2 regions of the Mesorhizobium sp. L103C131B0 genome follow, and region 1 is predicted to be linked to the other one. Evidence: riboswitches for the same ligand, from Rfam matches in the RefSeq annotation. Region 1 holds a riboswitch; the other holds the start of a gene.
What was found. Region 1 has a riboswitch for cobalamin ahead of X730_RS150180 (aromatic ring-hydroxylating dioxygenase subunit alpha). Riboswitches for the same ligand answer to the same signal wherever they lie in the genome.
Positions count from the first base shown of each region.

Region 1 (15,616 bases):
ACAAGAGGCCCGGCAATCTGTTCGTTGCCCAGTTCATCGGCTCGCCGGCCATGAACATCCTGCCGGCGACAATCGACAGGACGGGCAACCCGACAATCGTCAGCCATGTCGGCGGCCGCAAGGCAACGGTGCCGATTGCAACGCCGGCGTCAGCAAAGGGTGCGGCAGTCAGCTTCGGCGTGCGGCCGGAGGATCTGTCGGCCGCCACCGGCGCGGAATATCTTTTCGAGGGCGTGGTGGACTATGTCGAGCAACTCGGCGAGGTGCAGCTTGTCTATGTCGATATCGGCCGCGCTGACCTGCCGTTGGTGACCAAGCTGCCCGGCAATGTCGAGGTCAAGCGCGGGGCAAAGCTGCGACTGACCGCGGATGCCGGGGACCTGCACATCTTCGACGCCGATGGGCACTCCTTCTCGCTCAAGCCGGTGGAAGTGAAGGCGGCTTGAGATAGCTGCGTCGTACAGGCATAAAAAAAGAGCGGCGGGCCAGGCCCGCCGCTCTTTTTTAAGCTTCGGCTGTTAGTTGTTGCCGAACCGATCCCTGTCGCTGCTCTGAGGAACGAACTTCTGTTGGTCGTTCGACGAGTTCAGCAGCTTGTAGACCGCCGAGTTGGTGCCGGTCGACGAAGTGCGGGTGGTGTCGACGGCAGCGGCCGGCTGGTTGGCGCCATTGGAGCCATAATTGTCGCTGCCGGCAAAGGCAGCGCTCGAAACAGCCAGAACGGCTGCGGTGGCAAGAATGATCTTCTTCATTTTAGTCTCCTGAATTTTTCTGATGCCGCCAGCTGCAGCGGATAAGCCCGCCACGTGCTGGAAACCGGCTTTTAGCGGCCGAAAAGGTTACGGTCGGCACCGTGGGCAGGCGCCTGCTCGGCTGGAGCCGACTTCTCAACCGAAGCCGTATGGCCACTATCGGTCGACGTAATCGCAGGCTGGTTGGCGCCGTTCGAACCGTAGTTGTCGCTGCCGGCGAAAGCGCTGCCGGAGATGGCCAAAACGGCGGCGGCAGCAAGGATGATCTTTTTCATTTCAATACTCCTGAATTTTTTGGGATCCCGAGAGCGACGGGTTAGCCGCCCTTCTTTGGTCGGGATCAGCGATTGCCGTAGAGGTCGCGGTCGGCGCCCTGAACGACAGGCTGCTTGTCAGCCTGCGCCGGCTTCTGAATGGAAGCCGTATACGAGCTGTCGACCGAGACGGCTGGCTGGTTCGCACCATTGGAACCGTAATTGTCGCTACCGGCGAAGGCGCTGCCGGTGATCGCCAAAACGGCTGCGGCAGTGAGGATGATCTTTTTCATTTTTAGGACTCCAGTTTGTCTGTCCGTCTAGCCGCGTGTCTTGGGAGGAATTCGCGTCGTTCGGACAGCCCCGATGTGGGAAAGCCATAGGCTGGTTTCCAATCACGAAGTTGTTCCGTGTGGACCACGGTCCTGCACCTTGAAATTGTGCCAGGAAGTTCCTCTATGGTCATTTATCGCATTGTTTTCACTTGCTTAAGTCGAACCGAGTGGTTCGCTCCGGTGTCGGTTTCCGGGCCGTCGTTCACACCGTCCTGCACGCATTGTCAACAGAAACGAACCGTTCGGTTCGATTAGAGATTGCTAATAGTAACTTTTCGATACCGTTGAGCCCTTTTTGCCCCCGATCGGAACTGGATCCGCAGCGATTCGAAACGGCGATGATAGCGCCGCAAGACAGGATCTCAGCCCTTCGGTGGTCGGCGGGGCGCATGCCGCGCGTGTCGCGCCGCATGGATATGATGTCGCTTTCATGCCGACGTCGCGATCGCTGCCGTGATTAGATGATCGCATCTCAGGTGCCGCTTCGTGACGACGCAGCGGAGAATTGGGAAGCCGGTCAGAATCCGGCGCTGCCCCCGCAACGGTGGTGGAGTTGAAGTCGCAACGGGAGACCACTGGGCAGCAGCCTGGGAAGGTGTCGCGATGGTCCGCAAGGACAACTCCAGAGCCCGGAAACCAGCCCGAGATGCATAGACTCGACTGATCGCGGTGGGCGGTCAAGAGGTGGATAGCGCATGTCCGGCGCCGCGCCGGCCTGCGTCCGATCCTTCCTCCATCACCACCAAGTTCAGTCCTTAAACCACGAGGACAGAACTATGGATACGCGCAACGACATGCTGAGGCTCCTGAACGGCCGCAAGCAAGGCTTTTCGCTGGAACAGCCCTTCTACACCGACCCGGACTATTTCAAGCTCGACATGGAGCTTATCTGGTATCGCGACTGGCTGTTCATCGGCCATGATTGCGAACTGCCGAAGCCCGGCAGCTATATCACCGTGCAGATCGGCGATTATCCGGTGGTGCTGGTCCGCGACCAGAAGGGCAACATCAACGCCTTTCACAATTCCTGCCGCCATCGCGGCAGCCGTGTCTGCAACACTGAGAAGGGCATGGCGGCAAAGCTTGTCTGCCCCTATCACCAGTGGACCTACGAGCTTGACGGCCGGCTGCTGTTTGCCCGCCAGATGGCCGACGGTTTCGACAAGAGCCAGTTCGGCCTGAAGCCCGTCGCCTGCGAGAGCGTCGGCGGCTACATCTTCATCTGCCTGGCAAAAGAACCTGCCGACTTTGCCCCGATGCGCGCCATGATAGAGCCCTACCTCAAGCCGCACCGGCTGAATGAAGCCAAGGTCGCCTTCGAGAGCACCATCATCGAGAAGGGCAACTGGAAGCTGGTCTGGGAAAACAACCGCGAATGCTATCACTGCGCCGGCAATCATCCAGAGCTGTGCAAGACATTCCCCGAAGCGCCGACGGTGACCGGCGTGCAGGGCGCCGACAGCGATCCGGAGATGCTGGCGCACTGGGCGAAATGCGAGGCGGCGGGCCTGCCGAGCAAGTTCCGCATCGATCCGGCCGGGCAATACCGCGCCACCCGCGCGCCGCTGCTGCGCGATGCCGTCAGCTACACGATGTCCGGAAAGCGCGCGGTGACGAAGAACCTGTCCGACACTGTTGCCGCCGACCGCATCGGCACCTTGATGCACTACCACTATCCGACGACCTGGAACCACATACTGATCGACCATGCGGTCACCTTCCGGGTGCTGCCGATCAGCGCCACCGAAACCGCGGTGACGACCAAGTGGCTGGTGCACAAGGATGCGGTCGAGGGGGTCGACTACAACCTTGAGGAGCTCACCCATGTCTGGACCGAGACCAACGACCAGGACCGCCGCATCGTCGAGGAAAACGCCTTTGGCATCCTGTCTCCGGCCTATGAGCCCGGCCCCTATTCGGAGCTGCACGAGGGCGGCGTGATCCAGTTCGTCGAATGGTACGCGGCCTTCATCGGCCCGCGCCTTGCCGAAGGCGGCCGGCCGGCGCTGCGCAGCGTCGCGTGAGCTGGAGCAGGCGAAGAGGGACCAGAGGATGAATGCGATGACGGATCTTGGGCTCTATCGCCATCTTGACCAGATGGCGCCGTGGAACGATAGGCTGCAGGCGCTGGAAGTGATCGGCGTCAGCGACGAGGCGCCTGACGTCAAGACCTTCACCTTCCGCTCCGACAACCAGACCTGGTTCCGCTACAAGCCGGGCCAGTTCTTGACGCTGGAACTGCCGACACCGGACGGGCCGCTGATGCGCACCTACACGCTGTCGTCATCGCCATCGCGGCCCTTTTCGATCGCGGTGACGATCAAGGCGCAGGCCGGCAGCATCGGCACGCGCTGGATGTTCGACCATCTGGCACCCGGCTCGCATGTCAAGGCCTATGGACCGGCGGGCGACTTCTCGTTGCACAGCCACCCGGCGGCCAAATACCTGTTCATTTCGGCTGGCTCCGGCGTGACGCCGATGATGTCGATGCTGCGCTGGCTGAACGACTGCGCGCCATGGACCGATGTCGGTTTCGTCAACTGCGCGCGGCGTGCCGAAGAGATCATCTTCCGCAAGGAACTCGAACTGCTCGGCGGCCATATGCCCGGCTTGTCGCTCGGCTTCATGATCGAGGAACGTTCCAGCCGCGAAGGCTGGTACGGCCATATGGGCCGCATCGATGCGATCCGGCTGCCCTTGCTGGCTCCGGATTTCCGCGAGCGCGAAATCTTCTGCTGCGGCCCCGATCCGTTCATGCGCGCCGTGCGCGGCATGCTGGATGCCGCCGGCTTCGACATGACGAAATACCATCAGGAGAGCTTTGCCGCGCCTGTGGTGGAGGAAATTCCGGCGCCGTTTGCCTCCCCGGTCGAGGACGGCATCGCTGCACCTGTCGAAGCCGTGACGCCGATCCGCTTCTCGCTTTCGGAGGTCGACGCCGGCTGCGTCGCCGGCCAGACCGTGCTGCAGACCGCGCGCAGCTCGGGCGTGCGGATTCCCGCCGCCTGCGAGTTCGGCCTGTGCGGCACCTGCAAGGTGAAGAAGGTCTCCGGCGAAGTCGAGATGAGCCACAATGGCGGCATCCTCGACCACGAGATCGATGACGGTTTCATCCTTGCCTGCTGCTCGAAACCGTTGTCGGCGCTCGAAATCGAGGCTTGAGCCGGTCGACTTCGCCGCAACGGTCGCCGACGCAGGCGTTGTGTTCGCGGGTCTTTGTCTTGCCAAGCATAGGCCGAGTGATTTAGACGCACTTAGGAAGGGCTGGGCAGACCGTGAAGCCGGCGCATCCCTTCAGGGCGCATGGGACGGGGGACAGAGCGATGCAACAGCGGGTCTACGCGGTCGCAAGCAAGGACATCGTTTTCGAATCATTCGATGGCGAAGCCGTCGTTCTCGATCTTTCGAGCGGCAAGTATTTCGGCTTTTCCGATTCCGGCAGCCGGGTCTGGCAGGCTTTGTCGTCCGGCGTCGCCACTGAAGCACTGGTCGGAGCTGCCGCGGGCGCCGCAAAAACAAGCCTGGCCGACCTCGAAAGCTTCGTTGCCCGACTGCTCGATTTCGGGTTGCTTGCGCCAGCCGAAACACCGGCACAACCGCTTTCGGGCGAGCTGTCGGCTGCGCTTGCTGCCAGCAATGAGCCGCTCAAGGTCGATGTCCATGACGACCTTGCCGATCTCATCATTGTCGACCCGATCCATGAGGTTGAGGAACCTCTCGGCTGGCCGGCGGTGAAACAGGCATAATCGTTTCCCTAAAGCGCGTCGCGTTTGAACGGACTCAGGCGACGCGGTTTAGATCTTTGATTTTATGCATGTCGTCGTCTCAAAACCGGGGCCACCCCGAGCGACATGCATCAGGCGACCCGGCGCAATTCTGGACGCTGAACAACCAACACATGCCTTTGATCACGCTGCAAACCCTGCCGGATTATGCCCGCCATGTGCTGGCGGCCGCGGAAAGCGCCGCCGCCTTCTATCCCGTTACCGCCAGCGTGCGGTTGCCGGGACTGGAGCTGAGTGTCCACCTCGACCATGGCACGCTGGCGGAAGCCATGAGCCATGCCTTCATACCGGCCCCGGAAAATCCGTCTGCATCTGACGGCTGCCGCATTTTCGTCGCCCACCCGGGCATCGATGGCGTCCTCGCCCCGGCCACCTGGAGCCGAGGCGATTACAACCATCATGCCTTTGCCAACCGGCTGGAAGAGGCCGGATTGCGCGGCAGCTACTATCATGACCTCGATTTCTGGCAGTTCCATGATCCGCAACGCCATGTCGGGGCGCAGCTGATGATGGCGGCCGAGGCCTTTCCGCCATGGGAACAGGCGGCGCCGCTGCGCGCCTTCCTGCATTGGGAATATGCGGCGCGCGGCATGCGGCTTACCCATGCCGGCACGCTGGGCATCGATGGCAAGGGCGTGTTGCTGGCGGGCTCCGGGGGAGCCGGAAAATCGGGAACGGTCGTCGCCGGCCTGCTCAATGGGCTCGATAGCGTCGGCGACGACTATGTGCTGATCGACCGGACCGGGGGGGTGACGGCCTATCCGCTGTTTGCCACGCTCAAGCAGGATCCGGAGGGCTTCAGGCGGCTGAAGCTGGAGGAGCGGCTAAAGTCGTACCAACCGCTGAACTGGCAAGGCAAGCATGCCTTTCACATCAACGAGATCGCGCCTCGACCAACTCCTGCAAGTCTGGACATTATTGCTTTGATAGTGCCCCATATCAGGGGAGGTGCGAGAAGCTCGGTCATGCCCATATCGCGCAAGGATGCCATGATCGCCCTGGCGCCGTCAGGAATCGTGCAGATGCCGGGCGAGCGGGAAGCGGGCTTTCGCTTTTTCAGCGAGCTTACCCGCGATCTGCCATGCTACCGGCTGTCGCTGGGGACGGAGCCGCGCGAGATCGCCGGCACGATTGCGGATTTCGTCCTTCGGGGCTCCGCATGAAGTTGAGCGTCATCGTGCCGGTCTGCAATCGGGAGATCTATGTCGTTTCGACGTTGCGGTCCCTGCTCAGGCAACGCGACGATGCCGATCTCGATATCATCGTTGTCGACGATGGCTCGACGGACAGCTCCGTTGAAGCAGTCCGCGCCATCATGCGGGAAGCGTCGTGCATCCGCCTGTTCCAGCAGGCAAACCAGGGCGTGGCCAACGCGCGCAACACAGGGCTGAGGCAGTTGCTGCCGCAAACCGAACTGGTGTCGTTCCTGGATTCGGACGACGTCTCGCCGGCTGGACGATTCAAGGCTGGCCTACCCCTGTTCGCGGCCGACCCTGCGCTCGAGCTGACCTACTCGCTGATGACGCGCGTCGATCTCATGGACGACGAAGCCCTGCAGCCGGCACGGGGCGGCGCAGGTCCCACCGTGCGCGGCGTCAGCCTTAGCGCCGGGATATTCCGCAGGGCACTCATCGACCGTACAGGTGCTTTCGACGAGGAGTTCCGGCAGGGCGAAGACGCCGACTATCTGCTGCGCATTTTCGAAACCAGCCCAAAGCACATTTTTCCCGACACCGTCGCGGTATACTACCGGCGCCACCCCGGCAATTTGACCAAGCAAAGGGATGTGGCGGTGCGCGAATACCTACGTGTAATTCAGAAATCCTTGCGGCGGCGCAAGGCCGATCCGTCGCGGCGCCCGGTCGAGGGGCTTTTCGAGATCAAGCGCCCGGCAGAGTGGTGAAAGAATGAATAGATCACAGCCTGGAATGCGTGCGTGAAGCTGAGCGTGATCATGCCGGTCTACAACCGCGAACGCCATGTCGGCTCGGCGCTGCGCTCGCTGCTGAGGCAGCGCGATGCCGCCGATCTCGACATCATCGTTATCGATGACGGTTCGACCGACAGTTCGGTGGCGGTCGTGCGCTCGCTGATCGCGGAGGCGCCGTGCATTCGCCTTTTCCAGCAGCAGAATGCCGGGGTGACGCGGGCACGCAACGCGGGCTTGCGGCAATTGCTGCCGCAGACCGGGCTGGTATCGTTTCTCGATTCCGACGACATTTCCCCGCCGGGCCGCTTCAAGGCCGATCTGACCTGTTTCGACGCAGACCCCACCCTCGAGCTCACCTATTCGCGCATGACGCTGGTCGACGACATAGATGACGATACGCTGGAGCCGACAGCCGACAGCCACTCGGTGACGGTTCGCGGCATTCACCTGTCGCCCGCTATCTTCGTCCGGCGGTTGGTCGAACGCATCGGCAGCTTCGACGAGGATTTCCACCAGGCCGAGGACACCGACTATCTGCTGCGCACTTTCGAAAGCGGGCCGAAATTCACGATGCCCGACACTGTTGCGCTCTATTACCGGCGCCATCCCGGCAACATGACCAGGCAGGCCGATGTTCCTTTTCGCGAATTCATGCGCGCCGTCTACAAGTCGATGAAACGGCGCGAGGCCGACCGCTCCTTGCACCCTGTCGACGGCATCTTCGATTTCAAGGAACTTGCGAATTGGCGTTTCCTGTGATGGCCAGCTACGGCGTCGTCATTCCGGCCTTCAACGCGACCGCCACCATCGCCGAGACGCTGCGATCGGTCGCGGCCCAGACGGTCCAGCCCGACGCCATAATCGTCGTCGATGACGGCTCGACCGACGATACGGTCGCGGTGGTCAATGCGCTGGGCATGCCGGTGCAGGTGTTGCGCCAGGACAATGCCGGACCAGGCAGCGCCACCACCAGGGGCATCGCCGCGCTGGCGACGCCCTTCGTCGCCACGCTCGATGCGGACGATCTGTGGCTGCCGACCAAGATCGAAAGGCAGCTGGAGCATTTCGAGCGGTTTCCCGCGACGGCAGGAGTCTTTGCCCACTGGCGGACGTTTCGCGATGACAAGCCCGATGTGCAACAGGACGTGGCCGTGGCGGGCTGGTCGCGCACGACGATGATGATCCGCCGGGAGGTAGCCGAGGCCGTCGGTCCGATCATCGACCCGCAAGGCGGTCGCGGCGACATGGTCGACTGGATCGCCCGTGTCCGCGAGGCGGGCTTTGCGCTTGCCATGCTCGACGATGTCCTGACCTTGCGCCGCATCCGGCCCGACAGCATGTCCTATGGACGCGACCCCGTGCGCGATCGCGGTTATCTCGAAGTCGTAAGGCTGGCCATGCAAAGGCGAGCAGCGAAAAAGGCGAGCGCCGACTGATGGCCAATGCCATGCGCCGTATCGGCCGTCGGTTTCCGGACTATGGTTGGTCATGGCCAACTGGCGGACTCGACCAGCTGCTGAAGGCCGCATTGCTGCCCGATGAAGAAGCGGCAGGGCGTTACGCGGCGCGCTGGCTCGACGAGAACGACATCGACCATGTTGCCTTCCGAGAGCATCGGCTGCTGGCCGCGATCTCCGATAGGTTCGGCCGCAAGCTCGCTGGGCATCCGGCCTATCCACGTCTTGTCGGCCTGCAAAAGATGCTGTGGACCAAATCGCGACTGGCTGCGCGCGAGGCCGAGCCGGCGCTACAGGCCATGATCGACGCCGGCTGCGCGGTGATGCTTATCAAAGGCGCCAGCCGCATCGCCGTCAACGCCTCGGCGCAGCGCGGCCGGGTGGCGCATGACATCGACATGCTGGTGCGCCCGCAGGACATGATTGCCGCCTTCGATGTGCTTAGCGAACGCAACTGGCAGATCGCCACCGGCGTCAGCCCGCAATATCTGCGCACCAGGCTGGCGTCCTTGCGTTCGATGAATTTCTTCAAGGGCAGTTTCGGCGACATCGACCTGCACCAGCTCGCTTATGACGGGTCGCAGCAAAGCGCGGAAGATGATCTGGCGATCTGGCAGCGGGCGCTGTCAGCCGATTTCAATGGAGTCCGCGTGCTTGTTCCCTCTCCGGCCGACCGCATGGCGCTTGCCATCGCACATGGCGGCCTCGATGCCCACGCCCACAGCGACTGGCTGGTCGACTGTGCGGTCGCCATCGAGAGTGGCGCAGTCGACTGGGGCGTGTTCGCCGACATCGTCGCCAAGCGGGGCCTCGCCGTCGCCGCGGCGGTGGCGCTCTCCTATCTCTGCCTGGAGATCGGCATTGCGGTGCCGGAGGCCGAACTTGCAAAGACGATTGAGTTGGCCGACCGCGCCGGCCTGTCGCGCTGGTCCTCGCTGCTGCAGGCCAAGCCGCGCACCGATTTCGGCGGCCTGGTTTGGCTGTCGCGCGGCTTTGCCAAGCAGTTGCGCCTCAAACGCAAGAAGGGCCGACTGCAGCATCCGACGCCTGCTGCCGTCTGGCGCGGCAGGCCGACATTGCGCAAGGCAAGAGCGACACCGGAACCGTTCGCGCTTTCTCAGGCCCTGCCCCGTCCGGACAGGACTGGAGCGATGATGCTGGACGTCACCGTCAGGATCGTCGTTCCGCCAGTCCGCCGCCGCATCGAGATGGAAATCAATGCCGGCGGCGGTCACGTCGCCCGCTTGCGTTCCATGGTGATCAGCCGCGCCGGCGGCGGACGTGTGCTGCGCTTTCGCGGCAAGGTAACGGTGGACGACACCGGCCGGCCTCTGGTGATCGAGGCACGGCCATCGCGCCAGTTCCGCAACTGGGACAATGAGGCCGAAGTCGCCGCCTATGGCGCGCTGCCGTTCCAATTGCTGTCGGCAAGGTTTTCACCCGCCTGAGAGCGGTTCGCTGTCTCCATGAAACGGTGAACCACTGTGGCCCTCTCAGACGCCATAGCGCTCGGTGCGGATGATTTCCGCTGGTATGCCGGCGTCGATCAGCGCCCGGGCAGCCGCCGAGACGAAGGTGTTCGACCCGCAGACGAAGGCGAGCGCCGGCGGCCGCGGCAGCCGCGTGAGCGCCTGCATGACCATTGCCGTGTCGATGCGCCTCGAATAGTCGGACGGGCGCCGTGCCGCCTCGCGCGTCAGCGTAAGCACCAGCTCGAACCCGTCGCGGCGGTCACCGAGACCGATCAGCTCGTCGCGGAAGATCACCTCGTCCCAGACCCGCACCGAAAACATCAGCGCCACCGGCACCGCCGATTTGCGCAAGGTCCGGTGACGCACCATCGCCATCAGCGGCACGACGCCGGAGCCGCCGCCGACCAGAAGCAGCGGCCCGCCATCCCCATCGGACCAGACGAAATGGCCGCCGAGCGGCCCGCGCAGTTCGATCTCGTCACCGACCGCGGCGATGTCGTGGAAGAAGGGCGAGACTTCACCGTCGTCGAGCTTCTCGATCGCCAGCTCGATCGTGGCGCCGCTCTCCGGCGCCGAGGCGATGGAATAGGAGCGGCGCGCTTGGTAGCCGTCAGGCGCAGTCAGCCTGACATCGACATGCTGTCCGGCGCGATAGGCGAATGGCCGTGATAGCGCGAAGAAGAAACTGGTGACGCGTGGCGTCCGCTTTTCGATCCGGGTGATTTTCGCCGTCTGCCAGGGAGATTGCGGCGCTTCGCTCATGGATCGCCGCTATAGCGCTGCTCGCGCCACGGGTCGCCATAGATGTGATAGCCGCGCAATTCCCAGAAGCCCGGCTCGTCGCGCTCGGTGAACTGCAGCCCGTTCAGCCATTTGGCCGATTTCCAGAAATAGAGATGCGGCACCAGGAGCCGCGCCGGGCCGCCATGGTCGGCAGTGATCGGCTTGCCTTCATAAAGGAGCGCCACCATCGCCTTCCCCGCGGTGAGATCCTTGGCCGGCACGTTGGTGGTGTAGCCGTCATAGCCATGCGCCAGCAGGAAGCCGGTCGGCGCTTCGATACCGGCATCGGCAAGGATGTCGTCGACCAGCACGCCTTGCCAGGCGGTATCGAACTTGGTCCAGGCGGTAACGCAATGGATGTCGCGCGTCATCTTGGTCAAGGGCAGCGCGTTGAACTCGGCCCAGTTCCACTTCTTGATCGGGCGTGGCCCGTGCTTGAGCGTGAACGACCAGTCCTCGGTGCGCACGCGCGGCGTCGGCCCCGCCGACAGCACCGGAAAGCCCTGTTCGAGATACTGACCGGGCGGAATGCGCGCATCGGTCTCCGTCGGAGGCTTTCGACCGGAGGAAAAACCGCGAGTGACCATTTGACTGTCCGTTTTTAGCAGGCCATTGCCGGCCTGCCGTAATGTTCTCGAAGATGTCGCGGCGGGCAACAGGAATTTCGGCGGCCGTGCGGCAGGCCTGTCGGTGGTCCGGCGAGCCTGCCATGATGTCTCAACCGGCGGCGAAGGATACGGCGACGAAGATTTGCGCGTCGCCGCGATCGATCAAAAGCAGCACCGACTTCCGGCCCGATCTGCCGGCCTCGGCGATCGCCTGGTTGGCTTGCCGCGCATTCCGCACCGGCGACTGGTCGACGGCGACGATGACGTCGCCCGGCTGCAGGCCCGCATTGGCGGCTGCCTTGTCCGGATTGACGCGCTCGACCACGGCGCCACGCTGGTTCCGATCACAATGTCGTCAGCGGCCTTCGGTGCGCCTGAGATAGGTTGTGGCGATCTCGCGCATCCGGTTGCCGTCGAAGCTCGGCCCATGGCCGCCATGGCCGAGACGGACAGGCAGATCGAGGAGCCGCTGCATGGTACGGCGATAATCAGGCCGGCAGGAATCCGGCAAGTCGTCGATCAGCATGGAATCGTAGATGGCGTCGCCGGCAAAGAACAACCCGTCCGTCTCTTCGAACAAAGCGATCGAATCCGGCGAATGTCCGGGCAGATGCAGGACGCGGAACTGCCGGTCGCCGAGGTCGACGATGTCGCCCTCGTCCAGCGTGCGCGTCAGCGGCGCCGGCGGGATCTTGTAGTCGGCCGCCGTCCAGCCCGGCGCCGGCAATTTCGAAACGGCGCCGTCGAGATTGTTGAACATGTAGGCGTAGGTCACCTGATCGTTCATGGTCTCGAAATGCTCGGCACTGTGCCGCGGCCCGGCGCGCAGCGGAAACTCGTGCAGCGAGCCGACATGGTCGAGATGGATGTGGGTGGCGACAACGATGAGCGGCTTGCCCTCGGGCGTGTCGATCTCAGGCGCCAGCGGGCAGATGCCCATGCCGGTGTCGACCAGCAGGTCGGCGTCGCGTCCCCTGAAATGCCAGATGTTGGCGCGCACGAAATCATGCACGAACGGCTCGGTCAGCATCGTCGTGCGGTCGTCGATGATCGTCTTGCCGAACCAGTCGCCGACAACGCGCTCGCCACCAAAACGGGTGCCGCCAAAACGGCCGCCCATCAGACGAAGGGCTTTCCCACCTTGTATTTTTCCGGCACCAGCCGCTTCAGGTAAGCCATGCCCGCTTCCGACAGCTGGTTGACATCGGGCTTCATGAAATCGTCGGGCATATGGCGCGTCTTGCCGGCGACGTTCTTCAGCGGCACCTTCTTCAGCACGGTTTTCGTGCCGTCATATTGCAGCGCCACCGAGCCACCGCCTTCGCTGGCAACGGCAACCGCGAAGGCGCCGGCGTCGAAAGCCTCCTGCGCGTCGACGGCGCTGATCGCGCCGACATAGCCGCGCGGCATGTAGCCAAGCGCATCGACGCGGGCGCGCTTGCCCGGCAGGCCTTCGGCGAGCGCACGTTCCAGAGCTGACGGCAGGTCGCTGCCCGACAATTTGACGTTGCCATGCGCGTCGCGCTCGAGCTTGTCCGGCGGCACCAGGCTTTCGACCAGCGCCTTGCCGTCGGCGGTGCTGACTCCTTCGGAGACGGCAACGATGCAACGCTTGTGGCGGTCGAGCGTGGCGCGCACGTCGTCGATGAAACCGGCGGCGGAGAACGGCCGTTCCGGCACGTAGACCAGATGCGGGCCGCTGTCGGGATCGAGCTGCCAGGCTGCAGCCGCCGCGGTGAGGAAGCCGGCATGCCGACCCATCACGATGCCGACATAGATGCCGGGCAATGCGCGGAAATCGAGATCGACGGACAGGAAGGCGCCGGCGACGAATTCGGCCGCCGAGATGAAGCCCGGCGTGTGGTCGTTTTCCTCGAGGTCGTTGTCGATGGTTTTTGGCGCATGGACGAAAGCAATGCTGCCGCCGGCGGCGTCGGTCAGAATCTGCTGCGTGCCCGACGTGTCGTTGCCACCGATGTAGATGAAAGCGTCGGCGCCGGCCTTCTTCAACCCGTTGAGGATGACTTCGCAATAGGCAGCGTCGGGCTTGTCGCGTGTCGAGCCGAGCGCGGCACTCGGCGTGCCGGCGATCAGCCGCAGCCGGTCCTCGGGGATGGCGGAGAGGTCGACATAGTTGCCGTCACGAATGCCGCGCACGCCGTGGAGCGAGCCCAGCACCTTGGCGCCGGGATGGCGCTTGCGGACTTCCAGCGTGGCCCCGACAACCGTCTGGTTGATGACGGCGGTCGGGCCGCCGCCCTGTGCGATGACAAACGTTCCAGCCATGCTCGATTTCTCCCGGCGCTGTGGTTTTCAAGGCACCTTGGCCTAGCTTGCCGCATCGCGCAACGGGAGTTTCCAGCGGCGCCAAACCGCCGCACAGGATCAGACGACCACGACCGGGTTCTTCTTGGAAACGCGGCTGTAGAGGTCGATGATATCCTGGTTGATCAGGCGCACGCAGCCCGACGACATCGCCTGGCCGATGCTCGCCCATTCCGGCGAACCGTGTATGCGGTAGCCGGTGTCCTTGCCGTCCTGGTAGATGTAGAGGGCGCGTGCGCCGAGCGGGTTGGTGAGGCCACCGGGCTGGCCGTTTTGCCATTTCACCAGTTCCGGCTTGCGCTGGATCATCTCCGGCGGCGGCGTCCAGGTCGGCCATTCCTTGCCGTACTGGATGTTAGCGCGGCCGGACCAGCGGAAGCCGTCCTTGCCGATGCCGACGCCGTAGCGGATGGCGTCGCCGCCCTCCTGCACCAGATAGAGCTTTCGCTCCTGCAGATGGACGACAATCGTGCCGGGCGCCTCGCCGGTCTCGTTGACGACGATCTGGCGGCGGAACTCCGGCTTGACCTTCTGATAGGGCACCGCCGGCACTTCGAAGCCGCCATCGTTGAGCGAAGCGTACATGACATCGGGGCCGGTGACGTTCTTGTCGACGCTGATCGCCGGACGGATCGGCCGCACCGAGCCGGTGACCGTGTCATCCAGCTGGAATTGCGGCAGCTCGAGCGTCGAAGTGCTGCAGCCGGCCATGCCGAGCAGCGTCATGGCGCCGGCCCCTGACAGGACGAAGCGGCGGGAATAGAGATGTTCGGTCTCGTTTGCGTCGCCATTTGCTGGCGGCGTCACATTCTGCGGCAACTCACGCATGCACCCAAACCCTACGCTGTCGGCGGGAAACACGGTCCGGCCGGATAGCAGGCAGTTTCGCCAAACATGGTTGAAAAAGGGTGAAGGCCCAACGACCGGTCTTAAGCCTGTGCCGCCAATAGCCGCAGCGATCTGGCGAAATGGTCCGCCGTGCATTTTTGGGAGAGGGCTCTTTACATTCCTCCGCACACGAGGATTTATCCTTTTCTTTGCGCTCAAGGAGACAAAGATGTCGTTCGAAAACTGGGCCGCCTTCGCCTCTGCCTCCGCCGTGCTGCTCATCATTCCGGGCCCGACCATTCTTCTGGTCGTGTCCTATGCGCTGGGCCAGGGCTGGCGCACTGCCTTGCCGATGGCCGTCGGCGTGGCGCTGGGCGACTTCACCGCCATGACCCTGTCGATGCTGGGCATCGGCGCGCTGCTGGCCGCGTCGGCGACCGTGTTCACCATTCTGAAGCTGATCGGCGCCTGCTATCTGATCTATCTCGGGGTAAAACTGTTTCGCGCCGGCGGCGCGCTCAAAGCCGAACCACGCACAGATGCCGTCTCGGCCGCCAAGATGATGGCGCACGCCTGGCTGGTCACCGCACTCAACCCGAAGAGCATCACCTTCTTCGTCGCCTTCCTGCCGCAGTTCCTCAACCGGGAAGCCGATTTCTGGGCACAGATGCTGATCTTCGAAGCGACCTTCCTGGCGCTCGCCTTCGCCAATGCCTTCGGCTACGCGCTGATTGCGGCGCGCGCCCGCAACGTCGTACGCAACCCCAAGGCGATCCGCATCTTCAACCGCACCGGCGGCACGCTGCTGGTCGGCGCCGGGATCGCCACGGTGGCGATGCGCTCGGGCAATTAGGAACTGCGGAGCATCAGGGCCGATATGGCAGTAAGAGATCCATTCGGCCTAATGTTTTCGGGCGCGACCGAGGCCGGGTTTTCACCCTACAGCCAGGCCGTTCATGAATTGCAATGCTTCGTCGGCGACCCGGTCGGCTCCGTTGACCGCGCCATATCGGCGGATCCCGGTTTCGTCATGGCGCATGTCTTCAAGGGGTATCTGTTCGGCCTCGCCACCGAACGCGAGGCAATG
Region 1 covers NZ_AYXC01000007.1:10,061-25,676, forward strand. Annotated here, with positions in the region: gene ugpC (sn-glycerol-3-phosphate ABC transporter ATP-binding protein UgpC) at 1-446, shown strand, start outside; gene X730_RS150195 (DUF680 domain-containing protein) at 519-752, opposite strand; gene X730_RS150190 (DUF680 domain-containing protein) at 824-1,027, opposite strand; gene X730_RS150185 (DUF680 domain-containing protein) at 1,093-1,299, opposite strand; cobalamin riboswitch at 1,799-2,001, shown strand; gene X730_RS150180 (aromatic ring-hydroxylating dioxygenase subunit alpha) at 2,118-3,365, shown strand; gene X730_RS150175 (hybrid-cluster NAD(P)-dependent oxidoreductase) at 3,403-4,503, shown strand; gene X730_RS150170 (PqqD family protein) at 4,665-5,087, shown strand; gene X730_RS150165 (hypothetical protein) at 5,240-6,289, shown strand; gene X730_RS150160 (glycosyltransferase family A protein) at 6,286-7,029, shown strand; gene X730_RS150155 (glycosyltransferase) at 7,063-7,815, shown strand; gene X730_RS150150 (glycosyltransferase family A protein) at 7,800-8,492, shown strand; gene X730_RS150145 (nucleotidyltransferase family protein) at 8,492-9,961, shown strand; gene X730_RS150140 (FAD-binding oxidoreductase) at 10,007-10,747, opposite strand; gene X730_RS150135 (sulfite oxidase-like oxidoreductase) at 10,744-11,355, opposite strand; partial or broken gene X730_RS150130 (PDZ domain-containing protein) at 11,486-11,716, opposite strand; gene X730_RS150125 (MBL fold metallo-hydrolase) at 11,732-12,496, opposite strand; gene X730_RS150120 (diphosphate--fructose-6-phosphate 1-phosphotransferase) at 12,496-13,662, opposite strand; gene X730_RS150115 (L,D-transpeptidase) at 13,762-14,529, opposite strand; gene X730_RS150110 (LysE family translocator) at 14,759-15,382, shown strand; gene X730_RS150105 (tetratricopeptide repeat protein) at 15,407-15,616, shown strand, end outside.

Region 2 (15,616 bases), on a different contig from region 1:
CGTCAGCACGAACAGGGCAAACACCTGGCCGACGAGATCGCCCAATGCCGCCGAGAAGGCAACGAAATTGATGTTGACCGCCAAAAGGATCAGCTCGATCGACATCAGGATGACGATGATGTTCCTGCGGTTCAGGAAGATGCCGAACACGCCCAGCGTGAACAGGATCGCCGATACGGTCAGGTAATGTGCGATGCCGACGACCATCTCAGAGCCCCTCGCCCGACTTGACCTTGCGGATTTCCATGCCTGTCGCCGGCGTGCGGCCGACCTGGGCGGCGATCGACTGCCGCTTGACCCCTTCCTTGTGGCGCAGCGTCAGCACGATGGCGCCAATCATGGCGACCAGCAGGATGAGGCCCGAAATCTGGAAGTAGTAGAGGTAGTCCGTATAGAGGATGTCGCCGAGTGCTGCGGTGTTTGTCCGCGCGGCAAGATCCGGGATGGGTTTGGAGACCGTCGAGGCCAGTTGCGGCGCGAAGGTGTAGCCGCCGAGCACCACGATCAGCTCGGCCGCCAGGATCAGCCCGACCAGCGCGCCGATCGGCGCATATTGCAGGGCGCCTTCCTTCATCTCGGCGAAGTCGACATCGAGCATCATGACGACGAACAGGAACAGCACCATGACCGCGCCGACATAGACGACGAGCAGGATCATCGCCAGGAACTCGGCGCCGGTCAGCATGAACAGGCCGGCGGCGTTAAAGAAGGTCAGGATCAGGAACAGCACGGAATGCACGGGGTTGCGCGACGAAATGACCATGAAGGCCGACGCCACCGCGACAAAGGCGAAGAGGTAGAAAAAGGCCGCCTCTAGTCCACTCAGCATTGGGGATCCCCCGGGTTCCTGTCCAAACAGGACATCCGTCCTGTTTGATTTCTGCGACCGCCTCAGGCCGGCAAGTTGCGTTGTCCTTAGACGAGGGCCCTCGCCCCGTCCATGCGTCAAATGTCAGCGGTAAGGCGAGTCCAGCGAGATGTTGCGCGCCAGTTCGCGCTCCCAGCGGTCGCCATTCGCCAGCAGCCTGTCCTTGTCGTAGTAAAGCTCTTCGCGCGTCTCCGTCGCGAACTCGAAATTCGGCCCCTCGACGATGGCGTCGACCGGGCAGGCTTCCTGGCAGAAGCCGCAATAGATGCACTTCACCATGTCGATGTCGTAGCGCACGGTGCGGCGCGTGCCGTCATTGCGGCGCGGGCCGGCCTCGATGGTGATCGCCTGCGCCGGACAGATCGCTTCGCACAATTTGCAGGCGATGCAGCGTTCCTCGCCATTGGGATAGCGGCGCAGCGCGTGCTCGCCACGGAAGCGCGGGCTGGTCGGCCCTTTCTCGTGCGGATAGTTGATCGTTTCCTTCGGCGCGAAGAACTGGCGCATCGACAGGAAGAAGGCGCTGACGAAATCCTGCAGCAGCAGCGATTTTGCGGCCTGGCCAAAAGCGGACATCACGCAAACCCCGTGATTTTGAGGAAGGCCGCGGTGGCAACGACCATGAACAGGGAGATCGGCAGGAACACTTTCCAGCCCAGCCGCATCAGCTGGTCGTAGCGGTAGCGCGGCACGAAGGCCTTCACCATCGAGAACATGAAGAACATCAGGCAGATCTTGAGCACGAACCAGATCACGCCGGGCACCCAGGTGAAGGGGGCGAAGTCGAAGGGCGGCAGCCAGCCGCCGAGGAACAGGATGGTGGCCAGCGCGCACATCATCACCACGGCGACGTATTCGCCGAGGAAGAACAACAGGAACGGCGTCGAGGAGTATTCGACCATATGGCCGGCGACGAGTTCCGACTCGGCTTCCACCAGGTCGAAGGGCGGGCGGTTGGTCTCGGCCAGCGCCGAGATGAAGAAAATGACGAACATCGGGAACAGCGCCAGCCAGTGCCAGTCGAGGAAGCTGTTGGGCAGGCCAAGCTTGGTGCCCAGCCCATCCTGCTGCGACAGCACGATGTCCGACAGGTTGAGCGAGCCGACGCAGAGCAGCACGGTGACGATGACGAAGCCGATCGAGACTTCGTAGGACACCATCTGCGCCGCCGAGCGCAGCGCGCCGAGGAACGGGTATTTCGAGTTGGACGCCCAGCCGCCCATGATCACGCCATAGACCTCGAGCGAGGAGATGGCGAAGACGTAGAGGATGCCGACATTGACGTTGGCGATCCCCCAGCCCGCATTGACGGGAATGACCGCCCAGGCCGAGATTGCCAGCACGGCCGACACCAGCGGCGCCAGCAGGAACACGCCCTTGTTGGCGCCGGACGGAATGACCGGTTCCTTGAAGACGAATTTCAGCAGATCGGCGAAAGCCTGCAGCGTGCCCCACGGGCCGACGACGTTCGGGCCGCGGCGCAATTGCACCGCCGCCCAGATCTTGCGGTCGGCGTAAAGCAGGTAGGCAACCCCGATCAGCAAAACGACGATCAGCACGACCGACTTTAAAAGGATGATCAGCGTCGGCAGCACGTAGAAGGAGAAGAAGGTGTCCATGTCTACTCTGCCGCCTGCCTGAAGCCGTTTTTCGCCATCGCCGAGCATTCCGCCATGACGGCGGAGGCCCGCGCGATCGGGTTGGTCAGATAGAAATCCGTGACCGGCGAGGTGAAAGTGCCCTTGTTCAGCCGCCCGCCGAGCTTCGCCACCCTAGCGACGTCATCGGCATTGCCGGCTTCGACATGATCGATGCGGGCGAGATGCGGGTATTCGCCATAAAGTTTGGCGCGCAACTGCTGCAGCGAATCGAAGGGTAGTTTCTTGCCCAGCACATCGGACAATGCCCTCAGGATCGCCCAGTCTTCGCGCGCGTCGCCCGGCGCGAAGCCCGCGCGGTTGGTCTGCTGCACGCGTCCCTCGGTGTTGACATAGGTGCCGGACTTTTCGGTGTAGGCGGCTCCCGGCAGGATGACATTGGCGCGGTGCGCACCGGCGTCGCCATGCGTGCCGACATAGACGACGAAGGCGCCGCCGGTCTTGGACATGTCGACCTCGTCGGCGCCGAGCAGGAACAGAACCTCGCTCTCCCCCAGCATGCCGGCAACGTTCTTGCCGCCCTTGCCAGGCACGAAGCCGACATCGAGACCGCCGACGCGCGCGGCCGCAGTGTGCAGCACGGCAAAGCCGTTCCAGTCGGCGCGCGCAGCGTTGACGGCCGTGGCGAGTTTCGCCGCCTGGCCGAGCACCGCCGCGCCGTCGGCACGCGACAGCGCGCCCTGGCCGACGATGATCAGAGGATGCGTCGCCTTCTTCAGCACCTGGAAGAACTTGCCATTGCCGTCGGCCAGATCTTTCAAGGACTCCGGACCGGCGCCGAGCTGTTCGTAGTCGTAACGCGTGTCGCCGACCTCGCCGATGACGCCGACCGGCAGATTGCCGATCCGCCAGCGCTTGCGGATGCGGGCATTGAGCACCGAGGCCTCGAAGCGCGGATTGGCGCCGATGATCAGCACCGCGTCGGCCTGCTCGATGCCCTCGATGGTCGGGTTGAAGATGTAGCTGGCGCGGCCGAGCGCCGGATCGAGTGCGGCGCCGTCCTGGCGGCAATCGGTGTTCCTTGAGCCCAACGCAGCCATAAGCTGCTTCAGTGCGTAGATTTCCTCGACGGCGGCAAGATCGCCCGAAATCGCGCCGATTTTCTCGGGCGCGGCATTCGACACCGCATCCCTGATCGCAACGAACGCTTCGGCCCAGCTGGCCGGCGCCAGCTTTCCGTCCTTGCGGACATAGGGGCGGTCGAGGCGCTGCGTTCGCAATCCGTCCCAGATGAAGCGGGTCTTGTCGGAAATCCACTCCTCGTTCACCGCTTCATTGACGCGCGGCAGGATGCGCATCACCTCCCGGCCGCGGCTGTCGACGCGGATTGCCGAGCCGACGGCGTCCATGACGTCGATGGATTCGGTCTTGGTCAGCTCCCACGGCCGTGCCTGGAAGGCGAAAGGCTTCGACGTCAGCGCGCCGACCGGGCAAAGGTCGATGACATTGCCCTGCAGCTCCGAGGTCATGGCGCTTTCGAGATAGGTGGTAATCTCGGCATCCTCGCCGCGGCCGATCAGGCCAAGCTCGGAAATGCCTGCAACTTCCGTGGTGAAGCGGACGCAGCGCGTGCAGTGGATGCAGCGGTTCATAACCGTCTTGACCAATGGGCCGATATACTTGTCTTCGACCGCGCGCTTGTTCTCGTGATAGCGCGAGGAATCGACGCCGAAGGCCATCGCCTGGTCCTGCAGGTCGCATTCGCCGCCCTGGTCGCAGATCGGGCAATCCAGCGGATGGTTGATCAAGAGGAATTCCATCACCCCTTCGCGGGCCTTCTTGACCATCGGCGTGTTGGTGAAGATTTCAGGCGCCTCACCATTCGGACCCGGACGCAGGTCGCGCACATTCATGGCGCAGGAGGCCTGCGGTTTGGGCGGCCCGCCCTTCACCTCGATCAGGCACATGCGGCAATTGCCGGCGATCGACAGCCGCTCATGGAAGCAGAAGCGCGGCACTTCCGCGCCGGCGTCCTCGGCCGCCTGCAGCAGCGTGTAGTGGTCGGGTACAGTGATCTCTTTCCCGTCGACCTTGAGCTTTGCCATCAATTGCCCCCGGCGGTCTGCGCCGTCTCATATGCCTGAAACAGATCGCTCAGCCTGATGCCATTGATCATCATGCCGGCGACTTCAGCGTTTTCTATCTTCAGATTGCTCATATTCACATTGCTGAAAAACGCGTTCGAGAGGTTCGCGTCGTCCACCACGGCCGCCGACAGGTCGACGTTGTGAAACTGCGTGTTCGACAAGTTCACATCGTCAAATCTGGAGTTGCTGACGATGGCATTGCGCACATCGAGAACATCGCTCCTGTCGTGGATCTCCATGCCTGCCACCCCTACTTCTTCGCCTTGGCAGCCAGCGTCAGCGCCGCGGCCTGGCGGGTCCACTCGTCGCGGCCGATGCGGCCGGTGAGCGACAGGTAGTCCTCGACCCAGGCGATCTCTTCCGGCGTCCACGCCGCGATCTGGGCAAAGGTCCAGATGCCGAGGCCGTTCAGCACCTTTTCCAGCTTCGGCCCAACGCCGGTGATCGCCTTGAGATCCGACGGCTTGGCCGGACGCGCCATGGCCTTGGGCTGTCTGAAATCCTCCGGCATCAATCCGATCGTCGCGCCTTCGGCGACGGCATCGGTCTTCTCCGGCTCGGCATCGACGGTGCGAGCGGCAATATCGGTCACATCCTGGGCAAAACTCTGCGCCTCGGCGATCAGGGTTCTGGTCGCCGCGCGCGCCTTGGTGGCCGGCGCGGTCTCGGAGAACTCTTGGGTGCGCTGCTCGAAATCGTCGATGATCGGCTGGAAAATCCGCTGCGATGCCTCGGCAGCACCCGACAAGGCGCCGAGCCACACGCCAAATGCATGGTTGGCAAGGCCGAAGCCCAGCGCCGACATCGCGGCGGCACCAGCGACAGGATGCGCGAGAAGGTTGACGGCGCTGGCCATCTCCTTCGGCATCATCCTGGTCAAATCCTGGTTCATCTTTTCAAGCTGGTCCAAATTGGGCATCAAAGGGTTCGAATACTGCGCCATAGACATCTCCTGGTCGTTTCTTCGCTTGCCCCGCCCCGCTGTGTCAGTCCCGGGCTTGCGCCCGTATTTCAAATCTACTCAGCCGCCACCATCACCGGTTCGGCCCGGTGCGCGTTGCGCGAAAACTCGTCGATGCGCCGCTCCACCTCGCCGCGGAAATGCCGCATCAGGCCCTGGATCGGCCATGCCGCGGCATCGCCCAGCGCGCAGATCGTATGACCCTCCACCTGTTTGGTGACGTCGAGCAGCATGTCGATCTCGCGCTTCTGCGCCTCGCCGCGCACCAGCCGCTCCATCACCCGCCACATCCAGCCGGTGCCTTCGCGGCATGGCGTGCACTGGCCGCAGCTCTCATGCTTGTAGAAATAGGAAAGCCTGGCGATCGCCTTCACGATATCGGTCGATTTGTCCATGACGATGACAGCCGCCGTGCCGAGGCCGGATTTCAGGTCGCGCAAAGCATCGAAATCCATCGGCGCATCGATGATCTGCTCGGCCGGCACCAGCGGCACCGAAGCGCCGCCCGGAATGACCGCGAGGAGATTGTCCCAGCCGCCGCGAATGCCACCGCAATGCGTCTCGATCAGCTCGCGGAACGGGATCGACATCGCCTCTTCGACGGTGCACGGATTGTTGACATGGCCCGAGATGCAAAACAGCTTGGTGCCGACATTGTTGGGGCGGCCGAAGGACGAGAACCAGGCGGCGCCACGGCGCAAAATGGTCGGCGCGACCGCGATTGACTCGACATTGTTCACGGTAGTCGGACAACCGTACAAGCCGACATTGGCTGGGAATGGCGGCTTCAGCCGGGGCTGGCCCTTCTTGCCTTCGAGGCTTTCGAGAAGTGCTGTTTCCTCGCCACATATATAGGCGCCGGCGCCGTGATGCATGTAGATGTCGAAATCGTATCCGGACGTGTTGTTCTTGCCGATCAGCCTGGCCTCGTAGGCCTCGTCGATGGCGCGCTGCAGCGCCTCGCGCTCACGGATGAACTCGCCGCGCACATAGATGTAGGCGGCGACCGCGCCCATGGCGAAGCCGGCGATGAACGAGCCCTCGACCAGGGTGTGCGGATCGTTGCGCAGGATATCGCGGTCCTTGCACGTGCCGGGCTCGGACTCGTCGGCGTTGACAACGAGATAACTCGGCCTTCCATCGCTCTGCTTGGGCATGAACGACCATTTCAGCCCGGTCGGGAAGCCGGCGCCGCCACGGCCGCGCAGGCCGGACGCCTTCATCTCATTGACGATCCACTCTCGCCCCTTGGCGATGATGCCGGGCGTGTTGTCCCAGGCGCCGCGCGCCATCGCGCCGGCCAGTGACTTGTCGAAGAGCCCGTAGATGTTGTTGAAGATGCGGTCTTTGTCAGCCAGCATGACTTACCTCTTTCCCCGCAAGACGATCGAGACCCACACCAGCACGCCTATGCCGGTCGCGGCCATCGATTCCAGGGTATCCGAAAACGGCAATTCGACGAGGCGCCGAAGCCCCTCCAGAAGGATGTTGGCAGCAGCGATGCAGACAACGCCGATGACAATGCTGCGCAGCGACAGCAAAGATCCGGTGCTTTGCGCTTCAGCCATCAACGTGGCTCCTTGCCGAAGACGCGGATGTATTCGGCGACGCCGCCCTTGGCGAGCGCCTTGGCCTGCTTGCCCCAGTCGTCGCGCTCGATGCGGCCCTGGAAAGCGAGATATCCATCCACCCAGTCGCGCTCGGCCTTATTCCAGGATGCGACCTGTGTGAAGGTGAAGATGCCAAGCGAATGAAGGATGCCCTCGATCTTCGGGCCAATGCCCGAGATCAGCTTGAGATCGTCGACCGCAGCCGGCCTGTCGATTCCGGCCGGACGGTTCTTGTCCTCGAGCGACGGCTTTGCGGGTCTGGCTGTCGGCGCCTTGACGGTCGGGGCCACCGGGGCGTTGGCCGCTGGCGCCTTGAATTCCGGAGCGATGAAGGCAGCTGCCGGCGTGGAGGTGGTCTTCGGGCCATTACGCTGCTTGGCGACCTTCTCGACTTCAGGCGCCGCGGTGTTGGCGTTGGCGGCCGAATGCAGGGGCGCCGGGACGCTCGCCGCTTTTTCCGCCGCCGGTGCAACCTTGGCCCTGGAGGGCGACTTCAACGCCGAGCTGGTTTCCGGCGCATCGGTTTTCGGTTTGCCGGCGTTGGATGGCGCGACCGGGGCGGCCGCTGCAGGAGCGGCAGGAGCCGGAACAGGCGCCGCAATGATTGCGTCGGGCGCCGCGTGGGCAGCCTTGCTCGCCGCCCTGGCTTCCTTGTCGCGCGTTGCTTTGAGGATCGCCTTTTCGCTCTTCAGCGTCGTCAGGCCAGGCGCCGGCTCCGAGCCGGTTCTGCCGTTTTGCGGTCCCGTGGGAACCGAGGCGCCCTTGCCCGCATCGTAAAGATCGATGATTTCGGCCAGCCGCTCGGGGGTGAGATCCTCGAACGTATCCTTGAAGACCATCACCATCGGCGCGTTGACGCAGGCGCCGAGGCATTCGACTTCCTCCCACGACAGTGTGCCCTTGTCGTTGGTGTGGAATTGGTCGTGATGGATTTTCGAGCGGCACACATCCATCAGCGCTTCCGAGCCGCGCAGCATGCAGGGCGTGGTGCCGCAGACCTGGATATGTGCGCGCGTGCCGACCGGATTGAGCTGGTACTGCGTGTAGAAGGTCGCGACTTCGAGGCCGCGAATGCGCGGCATGCCGAGCATGTCCGAAATCGTCTCGATCGCCGCCTTGGTGACCCAGCCTTCCTGCTCCTGCGCAATCATCAGCAAGGGAATGATCGCCGACTGCTCGCGGCCCTTCGGATATTTCTTGATCCATTGCTTCGCAACCGCCGCATTCGCCCGGTTGAAGGCGAAGGAGGCTGGCTGGACGCTTGCTTCTGCGAGACGGCGGACTGACATTTAGCGATCGACCTCACCAAACACGATGTCGAGGGAACCCAGGACGGCAGTGACGTCGGCCAGCATGTGGCCACGGCAGAGGAAATCCATGGCTTGCAGATGCGCGAAGCCGGGCGCGCGCAGCTTGCAGCGGTAGGGCTTGTTGGTGCCGTCGGAGACGAGATAGACGCCGAACTCGCCCTTCGGCGCCTCGACTGCGGCATAGACCTCGCCGGCCGGCACGCGGTAACCCTCAGTATAGAGTTTGAAATGATGGATCAGCGCTTCCATCGAGCGCTTCATCGCCTGGCGCTTGGGCGGCACCACCTTGCCGTCGAGGTTCGACACCGGCCCGGTGCTCTCCTTGCCTAGCAGAAGGTCGACGCACTGACGCATGATCTTGGCCGACTGGCGCATTTCTTCCATGCGCACGAGGTAGCGGTCGTAGCAGTCGCCGTTCTTGCCGATCGGGATGTCGAAATCCATCTCGGAATAGCATTCATAAGGCTGCGACTTGCGCAAATCCCAGGCCGCACCCGAGCCGCGCACCATGACGCCGGAAAAGCCCCAGGCCCAGGCGTCGGCCAGCGACACGATACCGATATCGACATTGCGCTGCTTGAAGATGCGGTTGCCGGTAAGCAGCTTGTCGAGGTCGTCGAGCGACTTCAGGAACGGGTCGATCCACTTGCCGATGTCCTCGACCAGCTTCGCCGGCAGATCCTGGTGCACACCGCCCGGACGGAAATAGGCCGCGTGCATGCGCGAACCCGAGGCTCGTTCATAGAACACCATCAGCTTTTCGCGTTCGACGAAACCCCACAGCGGCGGCGTCAGCGCGCCGATATCCAGCGCCTGCGTCGTCACATTGAGGATGTGCGACATGATGCGGCTGAGCTCGGAATAGAGCACGCGGATCAGCTGGCCGCGCTTCGGCACCTCGATGCCGAGCAACCGCTCGGTGGCGAGCGCGAAGGCATGCTCCTGGTTCATCGGCGCGCAATAATCGAGCCGGTCGAGATAGGGCACGGCCTGCAGGTAGGTCTTGTGCTCGATCAGCTTTTCGGTGCCGCGATGGAGCAGGCCGATATGCGGATCGACGCGATCGACCACTTCGCCGTCGAGCTCCAGCACAAGACGCAAAACACCGTGCGCCGCAGGGTGCTGCGGTCCGAAGTTGATGTTGAAGTTGCGGACGGAGGTTTCAGCCATTCTGGCGCCTCAATTCGTCTTGGCTTTTTCGTCCCCAGGCAGGACGTAATCCGTCCCTTCCCATGGCGAAAGAAAATCGAAATTGCGGAATTCCTGCTTCAATTCCACCGGCTCGTAGATCACGCGCTTGGCTTCGTCGTCGTAGCGCACCTCGACGAAACCTGTCAGCGGGAAGTCCTTGCGCAGGGGATGGCCCTCGAAGCCGTAATCCGTGAGGATGCGGCGCAGGTCCGGATGGCCGGAGAACAGCACGCCATAGAGATCGTAGGCTTCGCGCTCATACCAGTCGGCGCCGGGATAGACAGCGGTGAGCGACGGCACCAGCGTCTCTTCGTCGGCCTGCACCTTGATGCGGATGCGCAAATTCTGCTTCGGCGACAGCAGATGATAGACGACATCGAAACGCTTGACGCGCGACGGGTAGTCGGCGCCGCAGATATCGATGATCGAAATGAACTGGCAGCCCGAATCGTCACGCAGGAAGCTTGTCACCTCGATCAGATTGTCTGTAGCAACCGAGATCGTCAGTTCGCCATAGGCAAGCACTGCATCGGTGACGCGGCCCGGCAGCTTTTCGCCGAGATAGGTCGACAGTTCGCTCAGGGATGCGGCCATGGGTCTACCGTTCGATCGTGCCGGTGCGGCGGATCTTCTTCTGCAGGAGAAGAATGCCGTAGAGCAGCGCTTCGGCGCTTGGCGGGCAGCCGGGCACATAGATGTCGACCGGCACGATGCGGTCGCAGCCGCGCACCACCGAATAGGAATAGTGATAATAGCCGCCGCCATTGGCGCAGGAGCCCATCGAGATGACGTAGCGCGGCTCCGGCATCTGGTCGTAGACCTTGCGCAAAGCCGGGGCCATCTTGTTGGTCAGCGTTCCCGCCACGATCATGATGTCGGACTGGCGCGGCGACGCGCGAGGAGCCACGCCAAACCTTTCAGAATCATAGCGCGGCATCGAGGTGTGGATCATCTCGACGGCACAGCAGGCGAGACCGAAGGTCATGAACATCAGCGAGCCGCTGCGTGCCCAGGTGATCAGCGCCTCGGTCGAGGTGACCAGAAAACCCTTGTCGGCCAGTTCATTGTTGATCTCGAGGAAGAACGGATCGTCGGAACCGACCGGACGTCCGGTATTGGGGTCGATCAGGCCTTTGGGCTTCGGCGCGACGAGCGTTCCGGAACTGTCGTTCAATCCCATTCCAGCGCTCCTTTTTTCCATTCATAGGCAAAGCCGATGGTCAGCACCGCCAAAAACACCATCATCGACCAGAAACCGAGCATGCCGATCTTCGAGAACGACACCGCCCACGGAAACAGGAAGGCCACTTCCAGATCGAAGATGATGAACAGGATCGACACCAGGTAGAAGCGGATGTCGAATTTCATCCGGGCATCGTCGAACGAGTTGAACCCGCACTCGTAGGCGGAAAGCTTCTCCGGATCGGGATTGCGATAAGCCACCAGGAACGGCGCGATGATAAGCGCCAGGCCTACAACTGCGGCCACGGCGATGAAGAGGACGATGGGCAGGTATGAACTGAGGAGTACGTTCATGCTCGGCTTTCCGTTGGCGGCCAATCCACTTTGATTACAGCAACCAACCCTAATGCGGAAGCGCGACAGTTTAACCGCTGAACCGTTTTAGGTGCCTTTGCTGCAACGCGGCGAGGGTTAGCGCAGGGCTTTCAGCGAAGCAAGTCAAACCTTGTTCAAAAGACAGTGCTGGACGGCAGGCCGGGAAAAACTGGTCCGATCTCCTCCTGTTTGATTTCCTTCATCTTTCACTCCACTTTTGTCTCCTGACACATCTCCCGCCATTTGCCTGCTAGCATGACCGGAATCGCCGGCTAAAGTCGGGAAAATGGTTCGAGGCAAGACACTTTGACGAAGGACAAAATCTCACTCCCCGCGGCCAGGCGCATCGCGCTCGCCGCGCAAGGATTTCTCGATCCCCGCCCGGTCGGCACGCCCGATCGCCGCCACCTCGCCCGCGTGCTGTCGCGCACCGGCCTGCTGCAGATCGATTCCGTCAGCGCCGTGGTGCGCGCCCACTATATGCCGCTCTATTCGCGCCTTGGCCCCTACCCGCTGGCTTTGCTCGACAATGCGGCCATCACCCGCAAACGCACGGTGTTCGAATACTGGGCGCATGAGGCCTCGTTCCTGCCGGTCGAGACCTACCCGCTGATGCGCTGGCGCATGCAGCGCGCTGAAAGCGGCGACGAAATGTATCTCGGCCTCGCCAAATGGGGCCGCGAGCACGCCGCCTATATCGAAGAGATCTACCGCGCGGTCGCCGAGCGCGGCCCGATCGCCGCTTCGGCACTGGAAGGCCAGAAAGGTTCGGGCGGCTGGTGGGGCTGGAGCCACGCCAAGCACGCCTTCGAATGGCTGTTCTGGGCCGGACGCATCACCACGGCGCACCGCCGTGGCTTCGAGCGTTTCTACGACCTGCCCGAGCGCGTGCTGCCGCAGGCGATCCTCGATCTGCCGGTGCCGGCGGCCGAGGACGCGCACCGCGAATTGCTGCGCATTTCCGCCCGCGCCCACGGCATCGCGACGTCGGGTGACCTGCGCGATTATTTCCGCTTGTCGCCAGCCGACATGAAGGGCCGGTTGGAGGAACTGGTTGAGATGGGCGAGTTGCTGCCGGTAAACGTCGAAGGCTGGGACAAGCCGGCTTACCTCTATAAGGACGCCCGTCTGCCGCGAAAGATCGAGGCCCGCGCGCTACTGGCGCCCTTCGATCCGGTGGTCTTCGAGCGCTCGCGCACCGAGCGCCTGTTCGATTTCCACTACCGCATCGAGATCTACACGCCGGCCGAAAAGCGCCAATATGGCTACTACGTGCTGCCCTTCCTGCTCCGCGACCGGATCGTCGCCCGCGTCGATCTCAAGGCCGACCGGCCTGCGAGTGTCTTACGCGTCCACGCCGCCTATGCCGAAGCAGGCGCACCGCCTGAGACCACCGCACAGCTTTTCGAGGAACTAAAGGAGATGCAGGGCTGGCTTGGCCTTGAGCGCATCGAAGTGACGCCGGCCGGCAATCTGGGGCCGGCATTGGCTAGCGAGAGAGATGGCCAACCCTTGCAGCGTCTGTCATAGACGCCTCAATAAGCCTCGTAGGTTGTGCAATGGCATCGGACAAAGTGCTCGACATGATCCATGGCGCCCTCATTGCGCATGGAATAGATGCAGTCCGCAGAGATAGGGACGTCATGCTCCAATCGAAGCAGCTTCGGTTTGAGGCTGAGGTGTTCGAGACGAGTTCTGACCGGCTGGTCCTGGAAATCTACATTTTTTCTCCGCTGCTTGATGTTCAGCCGGTCATTGAATCCTTTGCTGGCTTCGGCGACACGCGCGAACAGGAACTGAACCAGGCGTTTGAAAAGTTTCTCCGTGGTGTTTTCCATGTGGCCATTGAGGGACTGGCCGATCACGTCTGCGAGAACATGCAGGCCGAAATAGAGCTTTGGCAGCGAAGCAGCGCCAGTTGGAAGATCTGGCGAAAAGATGCCCGCTGGAAAATCTATAGCGGCCCGGTCATTTCCCAGGCCACAACCGAGCTATGCTCGCTGACACCAGGCTATCCAGCATTCTATGCCAAGCTGGAAAAGCTGTTCACAGCTTCGGTACCCCCCGGAAGCCATTTTGTCCGGACCTTTCTGGCAGGCTTGAAGGGCACGCTGATTAGTGCCGAAGTCCTTCTGGACAACGCGGTTTGGCATGAGGGACAGAATCTGGCTGTCGGTCATGACTGGGACTATAGCGATGGCTATCAAGCTATCCGACAGGTCATCCTGGCACTGCCGGAAGCCGGGACATGACAGCCCCTGCCGACATCGCCATGTCGTAGCCGTGCGTTGACACCGCCGCCCGCAAAAGCCTAAATCCGCTGCAGACGGTCCCCTGCCCGCAACGGCAAGGGCCAAGAGGGAATGCGGTGCGGGATTTCGGTCCCAAATCCGCGGCTGTCCCCGCAACTGTAAGCGACGAGCCAAGGCCGAAAGCCACTGGGTAACACCGGGAAGGCGGCTAACCAAGGCGACGACCCGCGAGCCAGGAGACCTGCCGTCTGAGACAAAGTATCCGATCGCCTGGCGGGTTTCCGGGCAAGGAGCACGGTTTTTGGACCAGAACAGCAGTTTTTCGGCTGGCACAGCGGACATTGCGTCCGGGGACAACGACGCCCTGACCGGCGTGACCGTCATCGTCTGCGCCTCCTGCCGCGATGAGACCGGTTCCGACGCCCATCCGCGCGCCGGCGAATTGCTGGCTGAGGACACACGCCGCGCCGCTGCCGGCGATATCCGGGTCCGCACCGCCGAATGTCTCGGCAATTGCAAGCGCCGCCTCAGCGCCGCGATCCTGCGCGATGGCTGCTGGAGCTATGTTTTCGGCGATCTGACCGCAACCAGCGGCGCCGACCTCGTTACCGGCGCAAAGCTCTTCGCGACTTCGGCCGACGGCCTCATCCCGTGGCGCGGCCGGCCCGATAGCCTCAAGCGCGGCCTCGTTGCCCGCATCCCACCCCTCGACATGCTGAAGGACTGACGATGAACGCTTCAAACCCGGCCGCCAACCTCTCCCGTGTTCCCTGCACTGTCGTTACAGGCTTCCTCGGCGCCGGCAAGACGACGCTGGTCCGCCATCTCCTGGAAAATGCCGGCGGCAAGCGCATCGCCATCATCGTCAACGAGTTCGGCGACATCGGCATCGACGGGGAAATCCTGAAAGGCTGCGGCATCGACACCTGCCCCGAGGAAAACATCGTCGAACTGGCCAATGGCTGCATCTGCTGTACAGTCGCCGACGATTTCGTGCCCGCCCTCGACAAGATCCTCGCGCTGACACCGAGGGTCGACCACATCCTGATCGAGACCTCGGGCCTCGCTCTGCCCAAGCCGCTGGTCCAGGCGTTCCAGTGGCCAAGCGTGAAGAGCCGGGTGACCGTCGATGGCGTCATCGCCGTGGTCGACGGCCCGGCGCTGGCCGAAGGCCGCGTCGCCAACGACATGGACGCGTTGCAGGCACAGCGCGCTCAGGACGAAACGCTCGACCACGACGATCCGGTCGAAGAAGTCTTCGAGGACCAGATCGCCTGCGCCGACCTGATCATCCTGTCGAAAAGCGATTTGATGGATTCAGCCGGTTCGGCCCGCGCCAACGCCATCATCAATGAGCATTCCGCTCGCGGGGTAAAAATCGTGCCGACTGCGCATGGCAAGGTCGACCCGTCGGTGCTGCTTGGCCTCGGTCTCGCCGTCGAAGACGACATCGAGAACCGCAAGTCGCATCACGACGGCGCTTTCGATCATGAGCATGACGATTTCGACACCTTCATCGTCGACATCCCCTCGATCGCCAATCCCGACGACCTGGCCAAGCGCGTCGCCACCGCCGCCGAACAGGAAAACGTGTTGCGTGTAAAAGGCTTCGTCGATGTCGGCGGCAAGCCGATGCGGCTTTTGCTGCAGGCCGTCGGCCCACGCGTCAACCATTACTATGACCGCGCCTGGACGGCCGAGGACGATCGCCGCTCGCGTCTCGTCGTCATTGGCCTGAAGGGGCTGAACCGTCCGGCGATCGAGCGTATACTCGCCGGTTGATCTCAGGCACGAGCCGCGATGCATATACTCGCCACGACCTCCGCCTCGCTCGACGATCTCGCCGAGCCAGTTGATCTCCGGCAGACGCCGGCGGATATCGTGGCGCTGTCCTTCACCGACAGCGACCTCGCCGGCCTCGCGGCGGCCTGGAAGGCCGATGCCGTCCGCCTGCCGTCGATGCGGCTGGCGGCGCTGCGCGACCTGCGCCATCCCATGTCCGTGGACCTCTGGATCGACAGCGTCGCCCGCCACGCCAAGGTGATTTTGGTGCGCATCCTCGGCGGCTACGACTGGTGGCGCTATGGCTGCGACCAGCTTGCCGCGACTGCCCGTGCGAACG
Region 2 covers NZ_AYXC01000021.1:31,375-46,990, reverse strand. Annotated here, with positions in the region: gene nuoK (NADH-quinone oxidoreductase subunit NuoK) at 1-207, opposite strand, end outside; gene X730_RS139755 (NADH-quinone oxidoreductase subunit J) at 209-829, opposite strand; gene nuoI (NADH-quinone oxidoreductase subunit NuoI) at 953-1,444, opposite strand; gene nuoH (NADH-quinone oxidoreductase subunit NuoH) at 1,444-2,487, opposite strand; gene nuoG (NADH-quinone oxidoreductase subunit NuoG) at 2,490-4,571, opposite strand; gene X730_RS139775 (pentapeptide repeat-containing protein) at 4,571-4,852, opposite strand; gene X730_RS139780 (NADH-ubiquinone dehydrogenase subunit) at 4,864-5,556, opposite strand; gene nuoF (NADH-quinone oxidoreductase subunit NuoF) at 5,631-6,935, opposite strand; gene X730_RS139790 (hypothetical protein) at 6,939-7,142, opposite strand; gene X730_RS139795 (NADH-quinone oxidoreductase subunit E) at 7,142-8,473, opposite strand; gene X730_RS139800 (NADH-quinone oxidoreductase subunit D) at 8,474-9,664, opposite strand; gene X730_RS139805 (NADH-quinone oxidoreductase subunit C) at 9,674-10,279, opposite strand; gene X730_RS139810 (NADH-quinone oxidoreductase subunit B) at 10,284-10,865, opposite strand; gene X730_RS139815 (NADH-quinone oxidoreductase subunit A) at 10,856-11,221, opposite strand; gene X730_RS139820 (winged helix-turn-helix domain-containing protein) at 11,549-12,772, shown strand; gene X730_RS139825 (DUF6348 family protein) at 12,802-13,494, shown strand; cobalamin riboswitch at 13,553-13,758, shown strand; gene X730_RS139830 (DUF1636 family protein) at 13,796-14,221, shown strand; gene cobW (cobalamin biosynthesis protein CobW) at 14,224-15,276, shown strand; gene cobN (cobaltochelatase subunit CobN) at 15,295-15,616, shown strand, end outside.
Region 2: it holds a riboswitch for cobalamin, as region 1 does, so the genes downstream of both, X730_RS139830 (DUF1636 family protein) here and X730_RS150180 (aromatic ring-hydroxylating dioxygenase subunit alpha) in region 1, are expected to answer to the same signal.